Regions from separate parts of the Metapseudomonas lalkuanensis genome, predicted to be linked through region 1. Evidence: predicted binding sites of a transcription regulator. Region 1 holds the regulator's gene; each other region holds the start of a gene.
The links. The regulator FliA, encoded in region 1, starts transcription of late flagellar genes. The targets are predictions, from matches to a motif close to CTAAAGTTTNNNNNNNNNNNGCCGNTAA.
Positions count from the first base shown of each region.

Region 1 (9,730 bases):
GCCCAAGGCTCTGGCGGTGTCGGCCAGCATCCTCATCGCCATGGGCCTGGTGCCGGGCATGCCGCATGTATCCTTCATCGGCCTGGGCCTGGTGGCAGCCGCCGGTGCCTGGTTCATCTGGCATCGCCAGAAACAGGTCAAGGAAGAGGCGGTACAGGAAGAGAAGCGCCAGCAGGAACTGCTGCCGGCCCAGCGCGCCCAGGAGACCAAGGAGCTGGGCTGGGACGACGTGACCCCGGTGGATCTGGTGGGCCTGGAAGTGGGTTACCGGCTGATTCCGCTGGTCGACCGCAACCAGGGCGGCCAGTTGCTGGCACGGATCAAGGGCGTGCGCAAGAAACTGTCCCAGGAGATGGGCTTCCTGATGCCCTCGGTGCACATCCGCGACAACCTCGACCTGCTGCCCAACGCCTACCGCCTGACGCTGATGGGCGTCAGCGTGGCCGAGGCGGAGGTCTATCCGGACCGCGAACTGGCGATCAACCCCGGCCAGGTATTCGGCACCCTCAACGGCGTCGCCGCCAAGGATCCGGCGTTCGGCCTGGAAGCGGTGTGGATCGACGCCAGCCAGCGTGACCAGGCGCAATCGCTGGGTTACACGGTGGTGGATGCCAGCACAGTGGTCGCTACCCACCTCAACCAGGTGCTGCACAAGCACGCCCATGAGCTGCTGGGGCACGAAGAAGTCCAGCAACTGATGCAGAACCTGGCCAAGAGTTCGCCGCGCCTGGCCGAAGAGCTGGTGCCCGGCATGGTGTCGCTGTCGACGCTGCTCAAGGTGCTCCAGGCGCTGCTGCAGGAGCAGGTGCCGGTGCGCGATATCCGCACCATCGCCGAAGCCATCGCCAACGTGGCACCCAAGAGTCAAGATCCCGCCGCGCTGGTGGCGGCGGCTCGTGTCTCGCTGTCCCGTGCAATTGTGCAAAGCATTGTGGGACTAGAGCCGGAGCTGCCTGTGATCACTCTGGAACCCAGGTTGGAACAGATATTGCTGAATAGCCTGCAGAAGGCCGGACAGGGTTCGGAAGATGGCGTTCTCCTCGAACCCGGAATGGCCGAGAAGCTGCAACGTTCCCTGGTGGAAGCGGCGCAGCGTCAGGAAATGCTCGGCAAGCAGGCGATCCTGCTGGTGGCCGGGCCGATCCGGGCGATGATGTCGCGCTTCGCAAGGCTCGCCGTGCCAACCATGCACGTGCTCGCCTACCAGGAAATACCGGACAACAAGCAGGTCACCATAGTCGCGACTGTGGGGCAGAACTAACCGAGGTCAAGGGCCATGCAGGTCAAACGTTTCTTCGCCGCCGATATGCGTCAAGCCATGAAGTTGGTGCGTGATGAACTGGGCGCGGATGCCGCCATCATCGGTAATCGTCGGGTTGCCGGCGGTGTCGAGCTGACCGCGGCGCTGGACTACCCGCTGCCCGCGCCGGCCCCGAGCAAGCCGAACCCGGCGCTTGAAGCCGAACTGCGCAAGACCCAGGCGCGCATCGCCCAGGCTCAGGCCGAACTGACGACCCGTGCCATCGCCGATGCCGGCAAGGACCGTCAATTGTTCGCCGGCCAGCCGCTGACCGCCATCGAACCGGAACTGCCGGAATCCGCCCTGGCCGCCGCTATCGAGCGTCCGCGCGCCGTGCCGCGTCCGGTGGAGACGGTCAGCGCGCCGAAATCTGCCGGCGTGGACCAGGCCGCCCTGGACGCCATGCGTTTCGAGCTGAGCGGTCTGCGTGAACTGATCGAAGTGCAGCTGGGCTCCATCGCCTGGAGCCAGATGCAGAACCGCCGTCCGCAGCAGGCCAGCCTCTGGCGCCGCCTGCAGCGCATGGGCCTGCCGGCCGAACTGGCCCGCGCCCTGCTGGACAAGGTGGCCAACGTCAGCGACCCGCGCCAGGCCTGGCGCATGCTCCTGGCGCATCTCGCCCACGCCATCCGCACTCCTCAGGTCGAGCCGATGGAAGAGGGCGGTGTGATCGCCCTGGTCGGCCCGGCCGGCATGGGCAAGACCACCACCCTGGCCAAGCTGGCAGCCCGCTACGTGCTCAAGTACGGCGCGCAGAACGTCGCCCTGGTGAGCATGGACAGTTTCCGCATCGGCGCCCAGGAGCAGATCAAGACCCTTGGCCGCATCCTCAATGTGCCGGTGACCCTGGTCGATCCGGGCCAATCCCTGACCCAGGCCGTGGCTCCGCTGGCGCGCAAGCGCGTGGTGCTGATCGATACCGCTGGTCTGCCAATCAACGATCCGGCCCTGACCATGCAGCTCGAAGCGCTGGCCAGCCGGGCGATAAACGCGAAGAATTACCTGGTGATGGCGGCTACCAGCCAGAGCCAGGTGCTCAAGGCGGCCTATCACAGCTACAAGCGTTGCGGCCTGGTCGGTTGCATCATTACCAAGGCGGACGAAGCGGCCAGCCTGGGTGAGGTTTTGGGACTGGCTATCGGCCAGCATCTCCCGGTAGCCTATCTGGCCGACGGCCCGCGAATCCCGGATGATCTGCAGGTTCCCCGCAGCCACCAGCTGGTGAGCCGTGCGGTCAGCCTGCAGGCTCCGGAAGACCCGAGTGAAGAAGCCATGGCCGACCTGTTCGCCGGGCTCTATCAGAATCCGGCGCGGCGCGCCGGTTGAAGAATTTGTAAGCCGCCCAGAGGGGCGGTGCTGGACAGCCAAATGGCCCAGTCGACCTAAGGCAAGGTATTTGAAATGGGTAGTATGCATCCCGTACAGGTGATCGCGGTGACCGGCGGCAAGGGTGGCGTCGGCAAGACCAACGTGTCGGTGAACCTCTCGCTGGCATTGGCCGATCTCGGACGCCGCGTCATGTTGTTGGACGCCGACCTGGGACTCGCCAACGTCGACGTCCTGCTCGGCCTCACCGCCAAGCGCACACTGGCTGATGTGATCAATGGCGAATGCGACCTGCGCGACGTGCTGTTGCAGGGGCCGGGGGGCATCCGCATCGTCCCCGCCGCCTCCGGCACCCAGAGCATGGTGCAGCTTTCGCCCATGCAGCACGCCGGCCTGATCCAGGCATTCAGCGAAATCAGCGACAACCTCGACGTACTGGTGATCGACACCGCCGCCGGCATTGGCGATTCGGTGGTCAGCTTCGTCCGTGCGGCCCAGGAAGTGATAGTGGTCGTCTGCGATGAACCCACGTCGATCACCGACGCGTACGCACTGATCAAACTGCTCAACCGCGACTACGGCATGAGCCGCTTCCGCGTGCTGGCCAACATGGCCCACAGCCCGCAGGAAGGGCGCAACCTGTTCGCCAAGCTGACCAAGGTCACCGACCGTTTCCTCGACGTCGCCCTGCAGTACGTGGGCGCCGTTCCGTACGACGAGTCGGTGCGCAAGGCCGTGCAGAAGCAGCGCGCGGTCTATGAAGCCTTCCCGCGTTCGAAGTGCTCGCTGGCCTTCAAGGCCATCGCGCAGAAGGTCGATAGCTGGCCGCTGCCGGCCAATCCGCGGGGCCACCTGGAGTTCTTCGTCGAGCGGCTGGTCAAGCAGCCCTCCGCGGAAACCCCTGTATGACACCCGCCACTGGACTGCGTATGTACGGCAAGGCTCAGGCAAGGGATTCGCAACATCAGTTGATCGAGCGCTATGCCCCCCTGGTCAAGCGCATCGCCTATCACCTGCTCGCGCGCCTGCCAGCCAGCGTACAGGTGGAAGACCTGATGCAGTCCGGGATGATCGGCTTGCTCGAAGCTTCGAAGAAATACGACGGCAGCAAGGGCGCCAGCTTCGAAACCTACGCCGGTATCCGCATTCGCGGAGCCATGCTCGATGAAGTCCGCAAGGGCGACTGGGCGCCGCGTTCGGTGCACCGCAATACCCGCATGGTGAGCGAGGCCATCCGCACCATCGAGGCGAGAACAGGACGCGACGCTAAAGATCAGGAAGTTGCTGCCGAACTTGGATTGAGTCTCGAAGACTACTACGGCATTCTGAGCGACACCTTGGGCAGCCGCCTGTTCAGCTTCGACGACCTGTTGCAGGAAGGCGAGCAGGGCGGTCTGCGCGAGGACGCCGGTGTCACCCAATTTTCACCTTCCCATGATCTGGAAGACGAACGCTTCCAGGCCGCGCTGGCCGATGCCATCGCGAACCTGCCCGAGCGTGAGCGCCTGGTACTGGCGCTGTATTACGACGAAGAACTGAACTTGAAGGAAATCGGTGAAGTGCTGGGGGTCAGCGAATCGCGGGTCAGCCAGTTGCATAGCCAGTGCGCGGCACGCTTGCGCGCACGGCTTGGCGAATGGCGAGCACGCTGAACGGCACACCGCTTCCAGATTTGAACGGCGCACCCGGCAAGAGGGGCGTTTGAGACTGTACGGAGGTCGACTTGGACAAGAACATGAAAATCCTCATCGTTGACGATTTCTCGACGATGAGACGCATCATCAAGAACCTCTTGCGCGACTTGGGTTTCACCAATACCGCCGAAGCCGACGACGGCACCACGGCCCTGCCGATGCTGCACAGCGGCAACTTCGATTTCCTCGTGACCGACTGGAACATGCCCGGAATGACCGGCATCGACCTGCTGCGCGCCGTGCGTGCCGACGAGCGCCTGAAGCACCTGCCGGTCCTGATGGTGACTGCCGAGGCCAAGCGCGACCAGATCATCGAGGCCGCCCAGGCCGGCGTGAACGGCTATGTGGTCAAGCCTTTCACTGCCCAGGTGCTGAAAGAAAAAATCGAGAAGATCTTCGAGCGGGTCAACGGCTGAATGTCAGCCGCGGGGGCACCATGGACCAGAATGAACACCTGCTGGGAGACTTCGAGTCGACCCTGAAAGACCGTGCGCGGGAACTGGTGGAAAGTCTCGAGAAAGGCAACTTCACCGACGCCGTGCAACTCATCCACGAACTCAATCACGTCCGTGATCGCGGCCTCTACCAGGAAGTCGGCAAGCTCACCCGTGAGCTGCACAACGCCATCGTCAACTTCCAGATCGACCCGCATCTGCCCCACGCCCAGGAAATGTCGCAGATCGCGGACGCGACCGATCGCCTTTCCTACGTGGTGCACATGACCGAGAAGGCCGCCAACCGCACCATGGACCTGGTGGAGGAAAGCGCGCCGCTGCTCAACGGCCTGAGCGACGAAGCCCAGCAGCTGGGCGCGGAGTGGGGCCGCTTCATGCGCCGGGAAATCGGCGCGGACGGGTTCCGCGACCTGGCTCGCCGCATCGAGCAGTTCCTTGCCCGCAGCCAGCGCGATACCGATGCCCTGTCGAGCAAGCTCAACGACATCCTGCTGGCGCAGGACTACCAGGACCTTACCGGCCAGGTGATCAAGCGCGTGACCCAACTGGTCACCGAGGTGGAGAGCAACCTCGTCAAGCTGGTGCTGATGGCCAGCCAGGTGGATCGCTACGCCGGCATCGAGCACGACCACGCCGCGCTACGTGCAGAGCTGGAACAAGAAAAAAATCCTTCCAGGGGTGAAGGTCCGCAGATCCATGCCGATATACGTGAGGACGTAGTGTCCGGACAGGACGACGTCGACGATCTGCTATCCAGCCTAGGCTTTTAGGGAGCGCTCATATGAGCTTCGACGCCGATGAAGAAATCCTCCAGGACTTCCTGGTAGAGGCCGGCGAGATTCTGGAGCAACTGTCCGAGCAGCTGGTCGAGCTGGAAAGCCGCCCTGACGACATGGACCTGCTCAACGCGATTTTCCGTGGCTTCCACACCGTGAAAGGTGGTGCCGGTTTTCTCCAGCTCAATGCGCTGGTGGAGTGCTGCCACATCGCCGAGAACGTCTTCGACATCCTGCGCAAGGGCGAGCGCCGCGTGGATGCCGAACTGATGGACGTGGTGCTGCAGGCCCTGGACACGGTCAATGAGATGTTCAGCGAGGTGCGCGAGCGCAGCGAGCCGACGCCCGCCACGCCGGAGCTGCTGGCTGCCCTGGCGCGCCTGGCCGAACCGGCCGGCGCCGAGCCTGCACCCGTCGCTGCGGCGCCGGCGGCCCCCGCGCCTGTCGAAGCACCGGCTCCCGTCGAAGCAACCGCCGACATCACCGACAGCGAGTTCGAGCAGCTGCTCGACGCGCTGGGTGACAGCGCCGGCAAGGCCGCCGAACCGGTCGCCGCTGCCGCTGATGAAATCACCGACGACGAGTTCGAAGCGCTGCTCGACCAGTTGCACGGCAAAGGCAAGTTCGCCGGTGCCGCGGAGCCGGAAGCCGCTGTCGCTGCCCATGCGTCCGCCCCGGTGTCGGCGCTGGCCACTGCCGGTGCGGGTAACGATATCTCCGATGACGAATTCGAAGACCTGCTCGACCAGTTGCACGGCAAGGGCAAGTTCAACGGTGCCGTGGAAGCGGCCGCCAATACCCCGGCTGCGCCCGTGGCTCCCACCCCCCCGGCCGTTCCCGCTGCCGGTGGCGAACACATCACCGACGACGAATTCGAAGCGCTGCTCGACCAGTTGCATGGCAAGGGCAAGTTCAGCAGTGCCAGCGAGGAGCCGGTGCCCGCGCCTGCCGTGAGCCGTCCGGCTCCCGCACCTGCGCCCAAGCCGGCGGCCAAGGCAGAACCCGCCCCCGTACCGCGCCAGGCTGCAGCGCCCGCTGCCGGTAACGGCGCGGCCGGCCCAGCCGTGGCCAGCGAGGCGGAAACCACCGTGCGGGTGGATACCGCGCGCCTGGACGAGATCATGAACATGGTCGGCGAGCTGGTGCTGGTGCGTAACCGTCTGGTGCGCCTGGGCGCCAACAGCGGCGATGAGTCCATGGCCAAGGCCGTGTCCAACCTGGACGTGGTCACCGCCGACCTGCAGACCGCGGTGATGAAGACGCGGATGCAGCCGATCAAGAAAGTCTTCGGCCGCTTCCCGCGCCTGGTCCGCGACCTGGCGCGCAACCTGAAGAAGGAAATCAACCTCGAACTGGTGGGCGAGGACACTGACCTCGACAAGAACCTGGTCGAGGCCCTGGCCGACCCGCTGGTGCACCTGGTGCGCAACGCCGTCGACCACGGCATCGAGTCCCCGGACGAGCGCGAGGCCGCCGGCAAGCCGCGTACCGGCCGTGTGGTGCTGTCCGCCGAGCAGGAAGGCGACCACATCCTTCTGATGATCACCGACGACGGCAAGGGCATGGACGCAGCCGTGCTGCGCGCCAAGGCGGTGGAGAAGGGGCTGCTGGACAAGGACGCCGCCGAGCGCCTGACCGAACTGGAGTGCTACAACCTGATCTTCGCCCCGGGCTTCTCCACCAAGACCGAGATTTCCGACGTGTCCGGCCGTGGCGTCGGCATGGACGTGGTGAAGACCAAGATCTCCCAGCTCAACGGCACGGTGAACGTGTTTTCGCAGAAGGGCTCGGGTTCGAAGATCGTCATCAAGGTTCCGCTGACCCTGGCGATCATGCCGACCCTGATGGTGATGCTGGCCAACCAGGCCTTCGCCTTCCCGCTGGTCAACGTCAACGAGATATTCCACCTCGACCTGTCCCGCACCAACGTGGTGGACGGCCAGGAGGTGGTGATCGTCCGCGACAAGGCATTGCCGCTGTTCTACCTCAAGCGCTGGCTGGTACGTGACGCAGCGGTGGAAGAGCAGGGCGAGGGCCATGTGGTGATTCTCTCCGTGGGTACCCAGCGCATCGGCTTCGTGGTCGACCAGCTGGTAGGCCAGGAGGAAGTGGTGATCAAGCCGCTGGGCAAGATGCTCCAGGGCACGCCGGGCATGTCCGGCGCCACCATCACCGGCGACGGCCGTATCGCGCTGATCCTCGACGTGCCGAGCATGCTCAAGCATTACGCACGCCGTGGTTGATCTGGGGCGGCCAGCAATGGCCGCCCGCTAGGAGCTTTTTTCTTATGGCAGTCAAGGTTCTGGTGGTGGATGACTCCGGGTTCTTCCGCCGCCGCGTCTCGGAAATCCTCTCTTCCGACCTCAATATCCAGGTGGTGGGTACCGCCACCAATGGGCGTGAAGCCATTGACCAGGCGCTGGCGCTCAAGCCCGACGTCATTACCATGGACTACGAGATGCCGATGATGGACGGCATCACCGCGGTGCGGCACATCATGCAGCGCTGCCCGACGCCGGTCCTGATGTTCTCCTCGCTGACCCACGAAGGCGCCCGCGTCACCCTCGACGCCCTGGATGCCGGTGCGGTGGACTTCCTGCCGAAGAACTTCGAGGACATCTCGCGCACCCCCGAGAAGGTCAAGCAGTTGCTCTGCGAGAAGGTGCACAGCATCGCCCGCAGCAACCGCCGCTACAGCAGTTTCAGCGCCCCGGCGCACTCGGCCCAGCCGGGCCCGGCTCCGGCCAGCAGTGCCCCGGTGCGTCCGGCCCATGTGCCGGCCCAGCCGAGCCACGCTGCGCCGGCTGCCCCGGCCAGCTCCGCCGCCCCAAAGCGTAAGGCCTACCGGCTGGTCGCCATCGGCACCTCTACCGGCGGGCCGGTTGCCCTGCAACGCGTGCTTACCCAACTGCCGGCCAATTTCCCGGCGCCCCTGGTGCTGATCCAGCACATGCCGGCGGCTTTCACCAAGGCCTTCGCCGAGCGCCTGGACAAGCTCTGCCGGATTTCCGTCAAGGAAGCCGAGGATGGCGACGTGCTGCGCCCGGGCCTGGCCCTGCTGGCGCCCGGCGGCAAGCAGATGATGGTCGATGCCCGTGGCGTGGTCCGCATTCTGCCCGGCGACGAGCGCCTCAACTACAAGCCCTGCGTGGACATCACCTTCGGCTCGGCGGCCAAGTCCTACAATGACAAGGTCCTGGCCGTGGTGCTGACCGGGATGGGCGCCGACGGACGTGAAGGTGCGCGCCTGCTGAAGCAGGGCGGCAGCCAGGTCTGGGCCCAGGACGAAGCCAGCTGCGTGATCTACGGCATGCCCATGGCGGTGGTGAAGGCCAACCTGGCCGACGCCGTCTATGGCCTGGACGATATCGGTCGCCATCTGGTCGAGGCGTGCATGTGATGGAGAAACCCAGGTAATGGATGTACTGAGCCTCATCGGGGTAATCCTGGCCTTCGTCGCCATCATCGGCGGCAATTACCTCGAAGGCGGCCACGCCGCGGCCCTGCTCAACGGGCCGGCGGCGCTGATCGTCCTGGGCGGCACCCTGGGCGCTGCATTCCTGCAGACGCCCATGAGCATCTTCAAGCGTGCCCTGGCCATCATCCGCTGGATTCTCTTCCCGCCCCGGGTGGACCTCGCCGGTGGCATCACCAGCGTGGTGAACTGGAGCATGACCGCGCGCAAGGAGGGCCTGTTGGGCCTGGAACCGGTGGCGGACGGCGAACCCGATCCCTTCGCTCGCAAAGGCCTGCAACTGCTGGTGGATGGCGCCGAGCCGGAGTCCATCCGCAGCATCCTCGAAGTCGACCTCTTCACCCAGGAAGGCCGCGACCTGCAGGCCGCCAAAGTGTTCGAGAGCATGGGCGGCTACGCGCCCACCATCGGCATCATCGGTGCCGTCATGGGGCTGATCCACGTCATGGGCAACCTGGCCGATCCCAGCCAGCTCGGCGGCGGCATCGCCGTGGCCTTCGTCGCCACCATCTACGGTGTCGGCTTCGCCAACCTGCTGCTGCTGCCCATCGGCAACAAGCTGAAATCCATCGCCATACGCCAGTCGCGTTACCGCGAGATGCTGCTGGAGGGCATCCTGTCCATCGCCGAAGGCGAGAACCCGCGCTCCATCGAACTCAAGCTGCAAGGCTTCATGGATTGAGGAGCGGGCCATGGCGCGCAGG
Region 1 is NZ_CP043311.1:1,793,577-1,803,306, forward strand. Features, by position in the region: gene flhA (flagellar biosynthesis protein FlhA) at 1-1,261, shown strand, start outside; gene flhF (flagellar biosynthesis protein FlhF) at 1,277-2,626, shown strand; gene fleN (flagellar synthesis regulator FleN) at 2,702-3,535, shown strand; gene fliA (RNA polymerase sigma factor FliA) at 3,532-4,278, shown strand; gene FXN65_RS08475 (chemotaxis response regulator CheY) at 4,362-4,736, shown strand; gene FXN65_RS08480 (protein phosphatase CheZ) at 4,757-5,545, shown strand; gene FXN65_RS08485 (chemotaxis protein CheA) at 5,557-7,794, shown strand; gene FXN65_RS08490 (protein-glutamate methylesterase/protein-glutamine glutaminase) at 7,839-8,951, shown strand; gene FXN65_RS08495 (flagellar motor protein) at 8,968-9,708, shown strand; gene motD (flagellar motor protein MotD) at 9,719-9,730, shown strand, end outside.

Region 2 (9,730 bases), 2.7 Mb from region 1:
ATACTAATAGTAATGAGAATGATTGTCAAAGATATGTTCGAAACGCCCGGACCAGAGGCCTTCGCGCCTTCCCGGACGGTGATCTGCCGACATTGACCCGCTAGTCGAAAGCGGTGGGCGGGGCTATCTGCCGAGTGTATTATTGCCCGTTCTTTTGGAAGCGGGTGTCATGGCGCCGCCACATTGGTTGGCCAGGCTGTGACCCCCGGCGCATTGATTACTCATGACAACTCAGGAGACATGGAATGAGCGTTCTCGTAGGCAAGCAGGCTCCGGACTTCACCGTTGCCGCCGTTCTGGGCAATGGCGAAATCGTTGACAGCTTCACCCTGTCCGAAGCCATCAAGGGCAAATACGGCCTGGTGTTCTTCTACCCGCTGGACTTCACCTTCGTCTGCCCGTCCGAGCTGATCGCCCTGGACCACCGCATCCCCGAATTCAAGGCTCGCGGCGTGGAAGTGATCGGCGTGTCCATCGACTCCCACTTCACCCACAACGCCTGGCGTAACACCCCGGTGGACAAGGGCGGCATCGGCCAGGTCAAGTACACCCTGGCTGCCGACATGAAGCACGAAATCGCCAAGGCCTACGACGTCGAGTCCGAAGGTGGCGTGGCTTACCGTGGTGCCTTCCTGATCGACAAGAACGGCGTCGTGCGTTCCCAGATCGTCAACGACCTGCCGCTGGGCCGTAACATGGACGAGCTGCTGCGTCTGGTCGACGCCCTGCAGTTCACCGAAGAGCACGGCGAAGTCTGCCCGGCCAACTGGAAGAAGGGCGACAAGGGCATGACCGCTTCTCCGGAAGGCGTTGCGCAGTACCTGGCCGAGAACGCTTCTTCCCTGTAAGCGTTTCCAGGTAAAGAAAAAGCCCGGCAGATGCCGGGCTTTTTCATGTCTGGGTGCTTGTAGGAGCGAGCTTGCTGGCGAAGCTCGCTCCTGCAACTGGATGCCGAGGTCAGTCCTCGTCGTCGATCCAGCCGCCCATTTCCCTCCAGCGGTTGACGATGCCGCAGAACAGCTCGGCGGTCTTCTCGGTGTCGTAGCGCGCCGAGTGCGCCTCGCGGCCGTCGAACTCGATGCCGGCGGCCTGGCAGGCCTTGGCCAGCACGGTCTGGCCGTAGGCGAGGCCGGCGAGTGTCGCGGTGTCGAAGCTGGAGAAGGGGTGGAAGGGATTGCGCTTTAGGCCGGTCCGGTTCACCGCGGCATTGAGGAAGCCGAGGTCGAAGCTGGAGTTGTGGCCGACCAGGATGGCGCGCTTGCAGCCGTTGGCCTTGATCGACTTGCGCAGGCCGCGGAAGATTTCCGTCAGCGCGTGCTCCTCGCTCACTGCCATGCGCAGCGGGTGGTCCAGCTTGATCCCGGTGAACTCCAGCGCGGCCTGTTCGATGTTGGCGCCCTCGAACGGCTCGATGCGGAAGAAATGGGTGTGGTCCGGATAGAGGAAGCCCTGTTCATCCATGGCGACGGTGGTCGCGGCGATTTCCAGGAGGGCGTCGGTGGCGGCGTTGAAACCGCCGGTCTCCACGTCCACCACGACCGGCAGGTAGCCACGGAAGCGTGCCGCCATCGGATGGCGCGGGCCGGACGGCAGGCTGCCGTCCAGTTCGTCGTCGTAGAGGTCCTCGCTCACGCTTGCTCCTCCAGCAGACGCCAGCGCAGCTTCTCGCCGGCGCGCAGCGGTACCACCACCTGCTCGCCCAGTGGCAGGGTGGCCGGGACGGTCCACTCCTCGCGCACCAGGGTGATGCGGTCGGTGTTGCGTGGCAGGCCGTAGAAGTCCGGCCCGTGGAAGCTGGCGAAGGCCTCGAGCTTGTCCAGCGCGTTGCGCTGTTCGAAGGCTTCGGCGTACAGCTCGATGGCCGCGTAGGCGGTGTAGCAGCCGGCGCAGCCGCAGGCGGCTTCCTTGGCGTGCTTGGCGTGGGGCGCCGAGTCGGTGCCGAGGAAGAACTTGGCGCTACCGCTGGTGGCGGCGTCCAGCAGGGCTTCCTGGTGCACGTTGCGCTTGAGGATCGGCAGGCAATAGAAGTGCGGGCGGATACCGCCAACCAGCATGTGGTTGCGGTTGTACAGCAGGTGATGGGCGGTGATGGTGGCGCCGACGTTGGCCGAGGCCGATTGCACGAACTGCACCGCGTCGCCGGTGGTGATGTGTTCGAACACCACCTTCAGGGTCGGGAAGCGCTGGACCACACGGGTCAGGTGCTCGTCGATGAACACCTTTTCGCGGTCGAACACGTCGATTTCGCCACGGGTCACTTCGCCGTGGACCAGCAGCAGCATGCCGACTTCGGCCATGGCTTCGAGGGCCGGGAAGATCTTGTCGATGCTGGTAACGCCGGAGTCCGAGTTGGTGGTCGCGCCGGCCGGGTAGAGCTTGGCGGCGTGGACGAAGCCCGAAGCCTTGGCCGCGCGGATGTCCTCCGGGCTGGTGCGATCGGTGAGGTAGAGCACCATCAGCGGCTCGAAGCGGCTGCCGGCCGGGCGGGCAGAGAGGATGCGCTGGCGATAGGCGTCGGCTTCCTCGGCATTGCGGACCGGGGGCACCAGGTTGGGCATGATGATGGCGCGGCCGAAGGTGCGGGCGGCATCGGCGACGGTATGGGCCAGGACGGCACCATCGCGCAGATGGATGTGCCAGTCGTCGGGACGCAGGAGGGTCAAACGGTCGGACATGAGGGGCTTCCAGGCGGGCAGAACTGGGCGGACATGCTACCGGAAAAGCCCTTCCGGGGCACGCAGGGCAGGAGCCGGCGACCGCCTTGCAGGCAAATCCCCGCTCAAGTTTTTCCGCTTGGCACCGATATCCAGCAGGAACGCCGTAATTCCCCGTGGAGCCCGCCGTGCGCCAGCGCTATCTCGTCTTCCTGAGCTTGTTCGCCAGCCTGCCGGCCATGGCCATTACCTTCCAGACTCGCCTGGAGAAGGTGGAGTGGAAGGTCGAGGGGGACAAGTTCGAATGCCGGCTGTCGCAGCCCATCACCGACTTCGGTTCCGGGGAGTTCGTGCGCCGGGCCGGCGAGCAGGCCACCTTCCGCCTGAAGGCGCGGGAGCGCTGGATGGGGACCGGCTCGGCGACGCTGCTGGCAGCGGCGGCGCCCTGGCAGCCGGGGAGGGGAGATATCAACCTCGGCGTGGTCAGCGTCGGCGGCGGTGAAGTGCCTTTCAGCAGTTCCCAGCAGCAGGCCGGGCGCCTGCTCACCGGCTTGCTGGAAGGTCGCAGCCCACTGGTTCGTCACCGTACCCTGCAAGGCGGCGATTCCATGGAAGTACGCCTGCTGCCGGTAAAATTCAACCGGGCCTATCAGGATTACCTCGCCTGCACTGCCAAGTTGCTGCCGGTGAATTTCGACCAGGTCAAGCATGTGCAGGTCGGCTTTCCGGGCGGCGGCATGGAGCTGGACGAGATGGCGCGGGCGAAGCTGGAAATCATGCTCGACTTCATCAAGGCCGATCCCAGCGTCAATCACATCGAAATCGACGGTCACTCCGACAACAGCGGCAACCGCCTGACCAACCGCGACCTGTCGCGCCGCCGTGCCCTGGCGGTGTTCGACTACTTCAAGGCCAACGGCTTCCCCGAAGCGCAGATGGTCATGCGCTTCCATGGCGAGCGTTACCCGTTGGCGCCGAACAACAGCCCGGCCAACCGGGAGAAGAACCGTCGTGCCACCGTGCAGTTGTCCCGCGTTGATCTGCCCGTCGAAGCGCCCGCCGCACCGGCAGCAGCGCCAGCCCCGGTTCCGACGGAGGCGCCGGCCCCCGCCGCGCCTGGCGTTCCAGCCACTCCGGCTGCGCCGGCCACCGCTCCCGGTGTCCAGGGCGCTGCTGCCGATTCCCAGCCGCGGACCGGGTCCTGATCCCGCCGTTCGTCGCGCGACTGACAGAAACTGTCGCCTCGTCGTCATAAGCTGTCGCGACACTGTAATTTGGCCGCCAGGGTCAGTAGAATCACGGGTTTTTCGTACAACCCCCGTGGAGTTGATGGCATGGCGGACGTGAAGAAGGTTGTCCTGGCTTATTCCGGTGGCCTGGACACCTCGGTGATCCTCAAGTGGCTGCAAGATACCTATAACTGCGAAGTGGTGACCTTCACCGCTGACCTCGGCCAGGGCGAGGAGGTCGAGCCGGCCCGCGCCAAGGCCCAGGCGATGGGCGTCAAGGAAATCTACATCGATGACCTGCGCGAAGAATTCGTCCGCGACTTCGTGTTCCCGATGTTCCGCGCCAACACCATCTATGAAGGCGAGTACCTGCTGGGTACCTCCATCGCCCGTCCGTTGATCGCCAAGCGCCTGATCGAAATCGCCAACGAGACCGGCGCTGACGCCATCTCCCACGGCGCCACCGGCAAGGGCAACGATCAGGTTCGCTTCGAGCTGGGCGCCTACGCCCTGAAGCCGGGCGTGAAAGTGATCGCCCCCTGGCGCGAGTGGGACCTGCTGTCCCGTGAGAAGCTGATGGACTACGCCGAGAAGCACGCCATCCCGATCGAGCGCCACGGCAAGAAGAAGTCCCCGTACTCCATGGACGCCAACCTGCTGCACATCTCTTATGAGGGCGGTGTGCTGGAAGACACCTGGACCGAGCACGAAGAAGACATGTGGCGCTGGACCAAGTCTCCGGAAGCCGCGCCGAACACCCCGACCTACATCGAGCTGACCTACCGCAATGGCGACATCGTTGCCATCGACGGCAAGGACATGACCCCGGCCCAGGTGCTGACCGAGCTGAACCGCATCGGCGGCGAGAACGGCATCGGCCGCCTCGACATCGTCGAGAACCGCTATGTCGGCATGAAGTCCCGCGGCTGCTACGAGACCCCCGGCGGCACCATCATGCTCAAGGCCCACCGCGCCATCGAGTCCATCACCCTGGACCGCGAAGTGGCCCACCTGAAAGACGAGCTGATGCCCAAGTACGCCAGCCTGATCTACACCGGCTACTGGTGGAGCCCGGAGCGTCTGATGCTGCAGCAGATGATCGACGCCTCCCAGGCCAACGTGAACGGCGTGGTGCGCCTGAAGCTGTACAAGGGCAACGTCATCGTGGTCGGCCGCAAGTCCGACGACTCCCTGTTCGACGCCAATATCGCCACCTTCGAGGACGATGCCGGCGCCTACAATCAGGCTGATGCTGCTGGCTTCATCAAGCTCAACGCCCTGCGCATGCGCATCGCCGCAGGCAAGGGCCGCAAGCTGTTCTGATAAGCTTGTAAGCGTGAGCCCACGGACCCCGGCCAAAAGCCGGGGTTCGTCATTCAAGAGCCCGCGAAATACGGGCAACCGATGAGGAAGTATCGATGAGACTGCTGCATACCATGCTGCGAGTCGGCGACCTGGACAAATCCATCGCCTTCTACACCGAAGTGCTGGGCATGACCCTGCTGCGCCGCAAGGACTACCCGGACGGTCAGTTCACCCTCGCGTTCGTCGGCTACGGCGACGAGGCCCACAACAGCGTGATCGAGCTGACCTTCAACTGGGGTGTGGACAAGTACGAGCTGGGTAACGCCTACGGCCACATCGCCCTGGAAGTGGACGATGTCTACAAGGCGTGCGAAGACATCCGCGCCCGCGGCGGCAAGATCACCCGCGAGCCGGGGCCGATGAAGCACGGCACCAGCATCCTGGCCTTCGTGGAAGATCCCGACGGCTACAAAATCGAATTGCTCTCCCCCTCTCGCAACGACTGACGCTCTATGCTGATATGAATCCGGGGCGCTCTCGCCCCGGTCCGGAGGCGTGGGTCTATGGATGGTTCCGCTGTCAGCTACGAACGCAATCTCGAATGCCTGGTTCGGGCCATCCAGGAGCTTTCCCTGGCCCGTGATCTCGACCGCATCGCCGAGATCGTGCGCAGTGCCGCGCGAGAGCTGGTGGGGGCCGATGGCGCCACATTCGTCCTGCGCGATGGCGACCGTTGCTTTTACAAGGACGAGGACGCCATCTCGCCGCTGTGGAAGGGCCTGCGCTTCCCCATGGAGACTTGCATCAGCGGCTGGGCCATGCTCAACCGCGAGCCCGCGGTGATCGAAGACATTTACCAGGACCCGCGCATTCCCCACGACGCCTACCGCCCGACCTTCGTCAAGAGCCTGGTCATGGTGCCCATCCGCAGCATGGCCCCGGTGGGGGCGATCGGCACCTACTGGGCCACTCCGCGCCTGGCCAACGTGCGTGAAGTCGGCTTGCTCCAGGCCCTGGCGGACTCGACCTCGGTGGCCATGGAGAACGTCCAGCTCTACAACGAGCTCGAACAGCGGGTCATCGCCCGTACCCAGGAACTGGTGGCCGCCAACCGCCTGCTCTACGACGAAGCCTGTGAGCGCGAGCGGGTCGAACAGGATATCCAGCGCTTCTCCATGACCGATGAACTCACTGGCCTGCACAACCGCCTCGGCTTCCTGCGCCACGCCGCCGAGAGCCTCGAAACTTCACGCCAGCGCGACACGCCCTGCCTGCTGCTCCACCTGCAGGTGGAAAGCAACGACAGCGGGCCGGCCGAGAACCTGCCGCTGGTAGCCGCGCGCATGTTGCGGGCACAGTTCCGCCGGGATGACCTGATTGCACGCCTCGGTGGTGGAGAGTTCCTCGTACTGACCACCGGTTATGGCGATCCGCACGCCGTGCTGCAGCGCCTGCGCGCCGGCCTGGGGGCCTTCAATCGTGCGGCGGAGCAGAGCCTGACCCTGCGCATCGGCCATGCCGAGTCGAGCCGAGGGCAGGACCTGGAACAGCTGCTGCAGGAAGCCGATAACGCCTTGCATCGGGCTGGGCCTGGGTGGAGCAGCGACTGATTCTGGCTGGCTGTAAAACTTCGCTATATAGTTCGCCATACAGCGAAAACTGATCATTCGGCCAACCCATGAGCTTCCCCCTCGACCGCACCGACCTGGCCGCTATCTGGCTGACTCTCGAACTGGCGACCCTGACCACTTTGCTCCTGCTCGTGGTGGGCACGCCCATCGCCTGGTGGCTGGCGCGTACCCGTTCGCGGCTGAAGGGGCCGGTGGCGGCTGTGGTCGCCCTGCCGCTGGTGCTGCCGCCTACCGTCATCGGCTTCTACCTGCTGGTGAGCATGGGGCCCCACGGCTTCATCGGCCAGTTCACCCAGAGCCTCGGCCTTGGCACCTTGCCCTTCACCTTTGCTGGCCTCGTGGTGGGTTCGGTGATCTACTCCATGCCCTTCGTGGTGCAGCCCCTGCAGAGCGCCTTCACCGCCATCGGCGAGCGCCCGCTGGAGGTGGCCGCGACCCTGCGCGCCAGCCCCTGGGACACTTTCTTCTCGGTGGTGCTGCCCCTGGCCAAGCCGGGCTTTGCCACCGCCTCGATCCTCGGCTTCGCCCACACGGTGGGTGAGTTCGGCGTGGTGCTGATGATCGGGGGCAACATTCCGGAGAAGACCCGCGTGGTCTCGGTGCAGATCTTCGATCACGTCGAAGCCATGGAATACGCCCAGGCCCATTGGCTGGCCGGCGGCATGCTGCTGTTCTCCTTCCTCATCCTGCTGGCACTGAACACCAGCCGACGCCTGAAACCCCGTTGGACCTGAGCCATGCAACAGATTCGCGCACGTTTCAACCTGCGCCACCCGGACTTCGTCCTGGAGGCCGATCTGGCTCTGCCGGGACGCGGCGTCAGCGCCCTGTTCGGCCATTCCGGATCGGGCAAGACCAGCCTGCTGCGCTGCATCGCCGGCCTGGAACGGGCCGCCGAGGGCTTCCTGGAAGTGAATGGCGAGGTCTGGCAGGACAGCGCCCGGGGCCACTTCCTGCCCACCCACAAGCGGCCGCTGGGCTATGTGTTCCAGGAGGCGAGCCTGTTCGAGCACCTCTCGGTGCGACGTAACCTCGAGTTCGGTCAGCGGCGTGTTCCCGCGCAGGATCTCCGGGTCGAGCTGGACCATGCGGTGGAACTGCTCGGCATCGGCCACCTGCTGGAACGTATGCCGGGCTACCTTTCCGGCGGCGAGCGCCAGCGTGTCGGCATCGCCCGCGCCTTGCTGACCAGCCCGCGCCTGCTGCTGATGGATGAACCCCTGGCGGCGCTGGATCTCAAGCGCAAGGGCGAAATCCTTCCCTACCTGGAGCGCCTGCATGACGAACTGGACGTTCCGCTGCTCTACGTCAGCCATTCGCCAGATGAAGTGGCGCGCCTGGCCGATCACCTGGTATTGCTGGACAACGGCCGGGTGCTGGCCAGCGGGCCGCTCGACCAGACCCTGTCACGCCTCGACCTGCCCATCGCCCAGGAAGACGAAGCGGGCGTGGTGATCGAAGGTTGCGTGCAAGGATTCGATCCGCGCTACCAGTTGCTGACCCTGGCCTTGCCCGGCAGCTCGCTGAGTGTACGGGTGGCCCATTCTCCGGTTGCCGAGGGCCGCGCGCTGCGCTTCCGGGTGCTGGCGCGGGACGTCAGCCTTAGCCTGGAGAAGCAGCGCGACAGCAGTATCCTCAACCTGTTGCCAGCACGGGTGGTGGAAGAGTTTCCGGCCGCCAACCCGGCCCATGTGCTGGTGCGCCTAGATGTGGACGGTGCGCCCATGCTCGCGCGCATCACCCGCTTTTCCCGTGATCAGTTGGGTCTCTACCCGGGGCAGTCGATCTGGGCGCAGATCAAGTCCGTAGCATTGCTGGCCTGAGGTTGGCCAGTTCTTACAACGGAACGGGGAATTGGGGATTGTGGGAGCGAATTCATTCGTGAATGAACTCGCTCCCTCCGGATCACAACGCGTCGTGATTTCCCGAAGGCTCCACGCATACGCAATTGCGGCCGGATTGCTTGGCCCGGTAGAGGCCGCGGTCGGCGCGGCCGATCAGGCTGTCCAGGGAATCGTCCGGGTGCATCTCGGCGAGGCCGATGCTGGTGGTCACCTGCAGGTTCACCCCCCTGAAGGGATAGCGCTGCGCGGCCACTTCGCCACGGACTTTCTCCGCAAGCTGGTGGGCCGTGGCGTTGCCTGTATCTTTCAGCAGGATGATGAACTCCTCGCCACCCCAACGACAGACGATGTCCGATTGGCGCAGGCCGTCGCGCAGGTTCTGGGCGAAGCCCTGCAGCACCTGGTCGCCGGCCTGGTGGCCGTAGGTGTCGTTGAGCAGTTTGAAGTGATCCAGATCCAGCAGCAGCGCCGTCAGCGGCTTGCGGTCGCGTCGGGCTTCCTGCAGCGCCTGGCCGGCGAGCAGCTCGAAGCCTCGCCGGTTGGGCAGGCCGGTCAGGCTGTCGGTGGTGGCCAGAGCGGCGATGCGGTGCTGGTAGCGGCGCATCAGGCGAGTCACCAGGACCAGTATGATGGCGGTCACCAGCAGGCAGATCAGCAGGTTGAGGTAAAGCGTATTGCGCAGGCCCGCGAGCAGGCCGCCCTCGTGCTTGTCGACGAACAGGTACCAGTCCAGCTCGGGGATGTAGCGCACATTCAGGTAGTGGTCGCGACCGCGTTCCTGATACGCGAACTTGCCTGTCTGCGGGCGTCCCAGTCTGGCCTGCAGGTCCTCCAGCCCGGGCACTTCTGACAGCTTCTGGCCGACCCGCGCTCCCAGCGGGCCGCCGTTGGCTCCGGTCAGGACGATACGCCCGCTGGTGTCGACGAAGTACACGCTGCGATCGTAGCGGCGCTGGTATTCGTCGATCAGCTTGATCACCGCGTCCACCGTCAGGCCGACGCCTGTGGCGCCGAGAAACTTGCCGTCGTAGTCGAACACCTTGTAGTTGATGAAGATGGTCAACCGG
Region 2 is NZ_CP043311.1:4,503,626-4,513,355, reverse strand. Features, by position in the region: gene FXN65_RS20880 (peroxiredoxin) at 246-848, shown strand; gene rnt (ribonuclease T) at 958-1,632, opposite strand; gene pyrC (dihydroorotase) at 1,629-2,675, opposite strand; gene FXN65_RS20865 (flagellar protein MotY) at 2,843-3,859, shown strand; gene FXN65_RS20860 (argininosuccinate synthase) at 3,989-5,206, shown strand; gene gloA (lactoylglutathione lyase) at 5,302-5,694, shown strand; gene FXN65_RS20850 (GGDEF domain-containing protein) at 5,752-6,798, shown strand; gene modB (molybdate ABC transporter permease subunit) at 6,867-7,553, shown strand; gene modC (molybdenum ABC transporter ATP-binding protein) at 7,557-8,642, shown strand; gene FXN65_RS20835 (sensor domain-containing diguanylate cyclase) at 8,725-9,730, opposite strand, start outside.
Region 2: a site for FliA is predicted at 2,779-2,806, ahead of FXN65_RS20865 (flagellar protein MotY). Genes of this name have one in related genera too.

Region 3 (9,730 bases), 440 kb from region 1:
CGGGTCCAGCTTGAACACGGCTACCGACTGGGACATCAGCCCGGCCTGCTCCTGCAGGGCTTCGGCGGCCGCGGCGGCTTCTTCCACCAGGGCGGCGTTCTGCTGGGTCATCTCGTCCATCTGGCTGACCGCTCCGTTGACCTCCTCTATGCCACGGCTCTGTTCGGTGGAGGCGGCGGCAATCTCCGCCATGATGTCGGTGACCCGCTTGATGGCGATCACGATGTCGCTCATGGTCTGGCCGGCCTGGGCCACCAGGGTGTTGCCGTTCTCCACCTTGCTCACCGAGTCGGAGATCAGCGTCTTGATCTCCTTGGCCGCTGCCGCCGAACGCTGCGCCAGGGTGCGCACTTCGGCGGCCACCACGGCGAAGCCGCGGCCCTGTTCACCGGCCCGTGCCGCTTCCACCGCGGCGTTGAGGGCGAGGATGTTGGTCTGGAAGGCGATGCCGTCGATGACGCCGATGATGTCGGAGATCTTCCGCGCCGAGTCGTTGATGGCGGTCATGGTGCTGACCACCTTCTGCACCACGTTGCCGCCTTCGGTGGCCACTTCCGAAGCGTTCACCGCCAGGGAGTTGGCCTGGCGCGCGTTCTCGGCATTGAGTTTCACCGTGCTGGTCAGCTCTTCCATGCTGGAGGCGGTTTCTTCCAGGCTGGAGGCCTGCTGCTCGGTGCGGGTGGACAGCTCGGCGTTGCCGCTGGCGATCTCGCTGGCGGCGGTGTTGATGGTGTCGGCAGCCTCGCGGATCTGCCCGAGCATGCGCGACAGGCTCTGCGCGGTTTCGTTGGAGTAGTCCTTGAGTTCGCCGAAAGTGCCCTGGTAATCGGCGCTGATGCGTTGCGAGAGGTCGCCCTGGGCGAGCGCGCCGAGCATCCGCGAGACGTCCTTGAGGCCTTTGTCGGCGGTGTCCACCAGGCTGTTCAGGCCGGTGGCCAGGTTGAGGATGAAACCGCTCTTGCCCGTTTCGTCGATGCGCTTGGAGAAGTCACCGGCAGCGGCCGCGCCGACCAGCGCGGCGACTTCGCGCTCGACCTGCACTTCCAGCGTCCGGTCGGCCCATTCCACCACCGAGCCGAGGCGCTCGCCGCTTTCGCTGAGCACCGGGTTGGCCACCAGGCCGAAGGTGCGTCCGCCCACGTCGATCTGGGTGCGGAAAGTGCTGGTGAAGGTGGCGAGCAGGCGCTTCTGGTGCTCGGGGTTCTTGTGGAACTGGTCGATCGAACCACCCAGCAGCTTGCTCACGGAGAACGACGGCAGCGCCTTGCGCAGGTCCGCCTCGGCGTTCTGCAGCATGCTGGTGACGGTCTTGTTCATGTAGATGATGTTGCGTTCGGCGTCCGCGATCATCACGTTGGTGCTGCAGTTGTCCAGCGCGCTCTTGATCCGCGCGTTCTCCCCGGCGATGCGCTGTTCGCGCTCGCGGGCGGCCACCTGTTCGGTGATGTCCTGCCACTCCACCACGGCACCGAGGCGTTCACCGCTGGCGCTGATGACCGGGTTGGCCACCACCGTGAGCGTGCGCCCGCCAAGCTTGATCTTCGCCTCGTAGGTGCTGGTCAGGCGCTCCAGCATGCCGCGCTGGTGCCCCGGGTTCTTGTGGAAGCGATCGATGCTGCCGCCGAGGATGTCGCTCGAGCGGAAATGCGGCAGCTCTTTGCGGATGTCGGCCTCGGCGGCGCGGAACATTTCGCCTACGGCTTCGTTCATGTAGACGATGTTGAAGTCGCGGTCGGCGATCATCACGTTGGCGGTGACGTTGTCCAGCGCGCTCTTGATCCGGATGTTTTCACCGGCGGCCTGGGCGGCGGCGTGCAACTGGTCGCGGACCTTGTCGATGGCCTGGGTGATCTGCGCTTTCTTGCCTGGCAGGCGTTCCATGTCCTGGCTGAAATCGCCATTGCCATAGGCGGTGACCACGCGCACCACCTGCATCTTCACCGCGATATGGGCGGCCACCAGCTCGTTGATGCCCTTGGCGATGCGCGCCTGGGTACCAGCGAAGCGGTCCACCGGAATGATTTCGTCGATCCAGCCGTCGCTGTGCTGGCGGGTCATGTCCACCAGCGCCTGTTCCAGCGCCACGGTGCTGGCCGCGTCCGCCTTCTGTTGGCGCAGGTCTTTCTGCAGGCGGGCGAGGCTGTCGTACACCGGCGCCCAGATCGGGTCGTCACCGCTGCCGATGGTTTGTTCGAAATTGCCCTCGGCCAGGCCCTGGATCAGGCTGGCCAGGTGTTGCGCGCGAAGCTGAGCTTGTGCTTTTCCGTTGAACAGACCCATGGATTGTCCCCTTGCGTGTCAGGCTGCGGCTGCTTCGACCAGGGCCATTTCGCGGCTGGTCATCAGCTTCTCGATATCCACCAGGATCAACATCCGCTCGGCCACGGTGGCAAGGCCCAGCAGGTACTCGGTATCGAAGCTGGCGCCGAATTCCGGCGGCGGCTTGATCTCTTCGCCCGACAGGGCGATCACGTCGGACACCGAATCCACCACCACGCCGACGATGCGCCGGCCGATGTTGAGGATGATCACCACGGTGAAGGGGTCGTAGGTGACGTCGGCGAGGTTGAATTTGATGCGCAGGTCGACGATGGGAACGATGGCGCCGCGCAGGTTGATCACGCCTTTGATGAACGCCGGGCTGTTGGCGATGGCGGTCACCTGGTCATAGCCGCGAATTTCCTGCACCCGGAGTATGTCGATGGCGTACTCCTCGCGACCGAGGGTAAAGGTCAGGTACTCCTGGGCCGGTTGCCCGGCCTGTTCCGCACTAGTGGAGTTCATGCAGCGCTGCTCCTTGTTGTTGTGCCAGGGCCGGCAGGGCGTCGACATCGAGAATCAGGGCGACGCTGCCGTCGCCCATGATGGTCGCGCCGGCGATGCCATCGACCCGGCGGAAGTTCTGTTCCAGGCTCTTGATCACCACTTGCTGCTGGCCCACCAGGTCGTCCACTTGCAGGGCGAAATGGCGCCCGTCGGCTTCGAGGATGACCACGATGGACTGCTCCGCCGGCAGCGGCGGGGCGGACTCGCCCAGCAGGTCGTGCAGCGAGAGCAGCGGCAGGTACTCGCCGCGCACCCGGATCACCGCACCTTCCTCGCCGGCCAGGCCACGGATGTCGTCGGCCTTGGGCTGCAGCGATTCGACGATGTAGGTCAGCGGAATCACGTAGTGGGTGCGTGCCACGGCGACGATCAGGCCATCGAGGATGGCCAGCGTCAGCGGCAGGCGGATGCTGATGCGGGTGCCAAGGCCGGCGGCCGAATCGATGTCGATGCGGCCGCCCATGGCCTGGATGTTGCGCTTGACCACGTCCATGCCGACGCCGCGTCCGGAGAGGTCGGTGACCACTTCGGCGGTGGAGAAGCCGGGCATGAAGATCAGTTGCCAGACTTCGGCATCGCTCATGCCGTCGTGCACGGCGAGGTTCTTCTCGCGGGCCTTGGCCAGGATGCGCTCGCGGTTCAGGCCTCGGCCGTCATCGCTGATTTCCACGACTATGCTGCCGCCCTGGTGGAAGGCACCCAGGCGTACGGTGCCACTGGCCGGTTTACCGGCGGCCAGGCGTGCTTCGGGCTGCTCGATTCCGTGGTCGATGCTGTTGCGAACGATATGGGTGAGTGGGTCGCTCAAGCGTTCGATCACGCCCTTGTCCAACTCGGTCTGCTCGCCCTGCAGCACCAGTTCCACCTGTTTGCCGAGGCGTGCCGAGGTGTCACGCACCAGGCGCGGGAAGCGGCTGAAGATGAAACTGATGGGCAACATGCGGATCGACATCACCGATTCCTGCAGGTCGCGGGTGTTGTGTTCCAGCTGCGCCAGGGCCTGGTGGATGCGCTCGTGGACGCTCGGGTCCAGCGCGTTGCCGAGCTGGCCGAGCATGGCCTGGGTGATGACCAGCTCGCCCACCAGGTTGATCAGGCTGTCGATCTTCTCGACGCTGACGCGGATGGAGCTGGATTCCGCTTCGCTGCTGGCCGGCTTGCTGGCGACCGGCGCGGGTGCGGGCACCGGCCTGGGTGGCTCGGCGGCCACCGGGGCGGGGGCACCCGGGGCTTCATCGAAGAAGCCGAAGGCGGCGGAGGCGTCCTGGGCGGGCATGCCGGGCGCATCGTCGAAGAACCCGAAGTCCTTATCGGCGGCCGCATCCGGCGAGCCTGGCGCTTCGTCGAAGAAACCGAAGCCCGCATCTGCCTCCGCTGTCGGCGTGGCGCCCAGCAGCTCGCGCAGGCGGGCCACGGTCGCTTCCACCGGCACGCTCGGGTCTGGCGTCTGCTGGCGGTGGGCGTCCAGCAGGCGCATCAGCACATCGCGGGCTTGCAGGAAGAGGTCGACCATTTCCCCGCGCAGGGCCATCTGGCCGCTGCGGATGCGGTCGAGCAGGGTTTCCAGTTCGTGGGTCACAGCGGTCAGGTCATCGAAGCCGAACATGCCGGCCGAGCCCTTGATGGAGTGGGCGGCGCGGAAGATGCCGTTGAGTTCTTCCGCGTCAGGCTGCTGCAGGTCGAGGCCGAGCAGCAGCAGTTCGAGGTTGGCCAGGTGTTCCTCGGTTTCCTCGAAGAACACCTGGAGGAACTGATTCATCCCGTCGCTCATGGGAAACGCCTTGTGCTGGAGTCAGGGGAGGACCTTGCGGGTGACTTCCAGCAGCTTTGGCGGATCGAAGGGCTTGACCAGCCAGCCGGTGGCGCCGGCCGACTTGCCTTGCTGTTTCATGGCGTCGCTGGACTCGGTGGTCAGCATGAGGATGGGGGTGGCGCGATAGCCGGGCAGGCCACGCAGGCTGCGGATCAGGCTGAGGCCGTCCATGTTGGGCATGTTCTGGTCGGTGAACACCAGGTTGTAGGCCTTGCTCTGTGCCTTGCCGAGGCCGTCCTTGCCATCGACAGCCTCGTCTACGGCGTAACCGGCGGCCTTCAGGGTGAAGCTCAGCATCTGCCTTATGGAGGCCGAATCGTCGACTATCAGGATCTGCTTGCTCATCAGTGCCGCTCTCCCTTGCGATCTTTTTTCTGGTTGGACGCTTCTTGCAACCCAGTTCTGCTTTTGGAGGCTGGCCAGTGGCCATGGTTAGGTGTAGATGGGCACCGGAGGGGTGTCCAGCTACTGGCGTCAGCCATTCGTCGCATTGATGAGCGGCGGGCGGCTGTCATCAATCGTTCAGAAGAGCTCGACCTCACCCGCGTTCACGCTGCTCTGGCTGACCGGGTTGGCGATGGGTTTGCGCAGCTCGGCGGCTTCCTCATCCACCTGTTGCGCCCAGTGTTCCGGCGCGACGCCGCGCAGGGCCCCGAGGCCGGCGGCGAATGCACCGAGCTTGGCGAAGTGTTTGCGCATCTGCCCGATCAACTGGCTGCTCATGTCCTGGAATTGCAGGGCGGTGATGGCCTGGTCGACGCCCGAGCCCACCTCCAGGGAAATCCGATCCAGTTCCTGGATCACCTTCAGCGTGTGGCGGTTCATGCCTTCCAGGTCTTCCAGCATGTGGTGCAACCGCTGCCTGGAGTCCAGGGCGAAGCCCATGTCCTTGTCCGCCAGTTGGGAAATGGCCGACTCGGCGTCCTGGATTTCCCGGTAGACCACATCCACGTGCTCGCGAATCTGCTCGGAGAAACCGGTGGAGCGGGTGGACAGGGCGCGCACCTCATCAGCCACCACGGCGAAGCCCCGGCCGCTCTCCCCGGCGCGGGCCGCCTCGATGGCGGCGTTCAGCGCCAGCAGGTTGGTCTGCTTGGCGATGGCGTCCATATCGTGGGTGGATTTCAGGATATCGGCGATCTTCTGCGTCACGCGGTCCATGCGCTTCACCAGGTCCTGGGACGTCTGGCTGGTTTCCAGCGTGGCCTCGACGAACAGGCCCAGGGTGTTGCGGGTGGTGGCGATGAACTCCTGGAAGTTCATCCCCTCGTCATCATTGGACTGATTGCCGTAGCGTTCGATCAGGGAGTGGGAGTGGGTGCGCTGCTGGTCGATGCGCGCCGCGAGGCCGTGAAAGCTGTCGCCGAGGCGACCGATGGCGTCCTGCAGCAAACCGTCTACCTGTCCGGCATGGGCCTGCAAGGTGCCGAGGTGTTCGTCCATCGCATGCTGCGCCCGCTGCCAGTCGGGAGCCTCCACCGTGGGCTGTGCATCGGCGTGCGTCCCATGGGTGCGCGCATCGCGCTGCAGCCAGACCAGCGACAGGCTGGCCAGCCAGCCTCCGCCCAGGGCCAGCCACACCGGCAGGCCGACGGCGACCATGCCGGCGCACGCCAGCCAGATCAGGGAATGCAGGGCCAGGCCCTGGATTGGGTTGGCAGGCGACGGATGCGACATGGAGCACTCCCAGCAGGGGTTAATGACCGGACGGCGGCCTTTAAAAGGCCATCGGCAACGCTGCTTAAAGCTAGAGGCCGCTCGTCTGCTGTCAAATCGCTATCTGTCAGCCTGCTGCGCCAATCACCCGGCTGATTCCGCCTCCTCCTCCGGGAGGCTGAGATAGCGATGGGCGCCGCAGCGCAGGCAGCGCTGGCAGATCATCGGTACGGCACCCACGTCGGTGCGAAAACCCTCGGTCCATTGGCAACCGAGCAGGAAACAACGGATACGCATGGCTCCTCCCCGGGGGCGTACCCCCTCGGTTCGATCCGGCAGTAGTGGTTGGAACTGCACTCGCCTTGTTCTTGTTGGAGGCATGGGTCGCCGCGAGGATCGTTCGACCGCTCTAGAACCGGCAACCTAATGCGGCGAACGGGGTGACCGTCGGTCAGGGCAGGGGAGCGGGTAGGCAGGGTGCGCCGCGCGCACCGGCGATCGAGCGCTGCGCGGCGCGGACCTCGGACTATCGGCGTGGAGAATTCACTGAGCGTCCTGAACCTTGATACCGGCGCCGCAGTCATACCCCGGCCCTTTCCCTCACACTTATCCACACGCCCATTCATGCACCCGATCCGTCGATCCCTTCGCCTGCTCCCGTTGCTGCCCGCCGCCCTGACATCCCTTTTCGCCATTCCCGCCCAGGCGGGTGATGAGCGGCAATTGCTGGCCGCCATCAATGACTACCGAACCCACAGCCAGCGCTGCGAATGGAGCACGATGCGGGGCGCGCCGCCGCTGGTGCTGAAATCGAACCTGGCGCTGCCGGTGGGTTACTCGGGGGCGTTGCGACGCGGCTTGCGCGATGCCGGCTACCAGGCTGGCGAGGTGCGCAGCATCCGCCTGGCCGGGGCGCGGGATGCCAGGTCGGCATTCGCCATGCTGCGCGACGACTATTGCGCCGACCTGCTCGACAGCCAGGTTTCCGATATCGGCATCAGCCGCAGCGGCAACCAGTGGCGCCTGGTATTGGCCCGGCCCATGGCCAGCGCCCAACTGGGGGATTCCCGTTCGACGGGGCAGGCCTTGCTGGCGCAGGTCAACGCCGCGCGGGCCAAGCCGCGCATGTGCGGCAGCAAGCGTTTCGCCGCCGCCCGGCCGCTGAACTGGAGTTCCGCACTGGCGAGTGCCGCCCAGCAGCACAGTCGCTCCATGGCCAACCGCGACTACTTCTCCCACCAGGGCCCGGACGGCGACTCGCCCTTCGACCGGGCACGCGATGCGGGCTTTCGAGGACGCCAGGTGGGTGAAAACATCGCCGCCGGCCAGGGCTCGCCCCGCGCGGCCATGGACAGCTGGCTGGCCAGCCCCGGTCATTGCGCCAACCTGATGAACCCGAAGTTCACCCAGGTCGGCGCCGCCTATGCCTCACAGGTGCGCAGCGAAAACGGCATCTACTGGACCATGATGTTCGGCGCGCCCTGATCCGGGGCGCTGCAAGGGATCACTTTTCCCGCCTGGACGGCTTCAGCAGATTGTCGCGCAGCCTGGTGACGGCCTTCTGCATCTGCACGAACTCATCCGGCGAGAGACCGGTCGAGTCGTTGAGGCTGGCTTCCAGGCTCTGTTCCCGCAGGCTCCGGCCTGCCGGGGTCAGGCTGACCCGCACCTGGCGTTCGTCTTCGGGGTCGCGCTGGCGCTGGAGCAGGCCCATCGCTTCCAGCTTCTTGAGCATCGGCGTGAGGGTGTTCGATTCCAGGAAGAGCTTTTCGCCCAGGCTGCCAACGGTCTGATTGTCTTCATCCCACAGCGCCACGATGGCGATGAATTGCGTATAGGTCAGCCCGAGCTGCTCAAGGACCGGCTTGTAGGCCTTGCCGAAGGCGAGGTTGGCTGAATACACCGCAAAACACAGGAAATCCGAGAGCGGTGCCGGTTTGCTGCCGGGCTTTTTTCCGTCGGGCTTCATTTAGTTCCTCGTTGGCCATTGGGCTCATGTCCTGAAAGGAAGGACTATAGGTCGCATGCGAGTTAGTCGGAAGGGCCGGATTTCAACTTGCCGGGAAATACCGGCGTGGATCAGGTCCTTCGGCAAGCACCCGCCTGGGTCAAATGGATCATGGTCATTTCCTCGTGCGGTCGATGGTCCCGCGTTATCGCCATCGATTTAATCGCTCGCTATGCAAATAGTCCCCATGCAAGCCACCGACCGGTACTCCCCCGGACTTAACCGCCGACCCCTCCGCGTCGCCCTTCAATCCAATGCCAATTTGCAATCACGCGATCACCCTCAAGAATGAACAGGGTCGGCAAAGGGATTTTCCATGACCCCCATCTCTGCATTCCCCAGGCGAGTCCAGCAGCTCTGGCTGTCCCATGACCTGGCCCTGATCGGCCAGCGTCGCGAGCGGCGCATGCGGCTGCTGGCCAGTGGGCTCATGGTGTTCATGGGGCTGTTCTGGGGCGCTTACTTCGTGCAGCGGGGTGCCTGGGGCATCGTGCTGATGGATCTGGTGCTGATCCTCTGCGGGCTCGGCGTGTTCGTCCTGACCCTGCATAACCAGGCGCGCAGCGCCAATCTGTTGCTGTTCGGCCTGCTGATGGTGGTCATCCTCGTCTCGACCCTGGTGCTGGACGTGCCGACGCCGGCGGCGCCGCGGGCGACGCACCTGTACCTCCTGCCGCTGGCCGTGGCCGCGTTGATGGCCTTTCGCGACGACCCCAGGTGGCTGCGCTATGGCGTCACCTTGCTCTGCCTGGCGCTGTTCACCGGCCTGTCCGCGACGAACTGGAGCCCCATCACGGGCTACAGCCTGCCGGATGAGGTGCGGGTGATCGGCTCCTGGGTGCAGGGCATAGCGTCGGTGTCGATGTTCTTCATGCTGCTGCACATCCTGCAGACCGACGCCGCCGAGCGTTCGGAGCTGGACCACGACCTGCGTACGGCACTGCGGGACGAACAGTTCGTCCTCTACTTCCAGCCGCAACTGGACCGCGCCCGGCGGGTGGTGGGGGCGGAGGTGCTGATCCGCTGGCGGCATCCACAGCGCGGGCTGGTGCCACCAGCCGAGTTCATCGACCACGCCGAGAAGACCGGGCTGATCATTCCCATCGGCCAGTGGGTGCTGCAGCAGACCTGCGCCCAGTTGCGGGCCTGGAAGGCCGAGCCGGCGCTGGCGGATATCGGCCTGGCGGTGAACATCAGCCAGAACCAGTTCCGCCAGGCCACCTTCGTGACTGACGTGCTGGCGATGATCGGGGAGCACGGCATCGAAGCGCGCCGGCTCGAATTGGAGCTGACCGAAACCCTGATCGTGCAGGACATCGAGGACCTGACGCGGAAAATGACGGCGCTGGTGCAGCAGGGCGTGCGTTTCTCCCTGGATGATTTCGGCACCGGGTTTTCCTCGCTCAGCCACCTCAAGCGGCTGCCCT
Region 3 is NZ_CP043311.1:1,349,282-1,359,011, forward strand. Features, by position in the region: partial or broken gene FXN65_RS28510 (methyl-accepting chemotaxis protein) at 1-1,404, opposite strand, end outside; partial or broken gene FXN65_RS28515 (PAS domain-containing protein) at 1,492-2,280, opposite strand; gene FXN65_RS06455 (chemotaxis protein CheW) at 2,299-2,784, opposite strand; gene FXN65_RS06460 (chemotaxis protein CheA) at 2,771-4,597, opposite strand; gene FXN65_RS06465 (response regulator) at 4,619-4,984, opposite strand; gene FXN65_RS06470 (methyl-accepting chemotaxis protein) at 5,162-6,316, opposite strand; gene FXN65_RS27840 (PSPA7_2676 family Cys-rich small protein) at 6,440-6,592, opposite strand; gene FXN65_RS06475 (CAP domain-containing protein) at 6,920-7,780, shown strand; gene FXN65_RS06480 (MarR family winged helix-turn-helix transcriptional regulator) at 7,800-8,264, opposite strand; gene FXN65_RS06485 (putative bifunctional diguanylate cyclase/phosphodiesterase) at 8,620-9,730, shown strand, end outside.
Region 3: a site for FliA is predicted at 6,365-6,392, ahead of FXN65_RS06470 (methyl-accepting chemotaxis protein). Genes of this name have one in related genera too.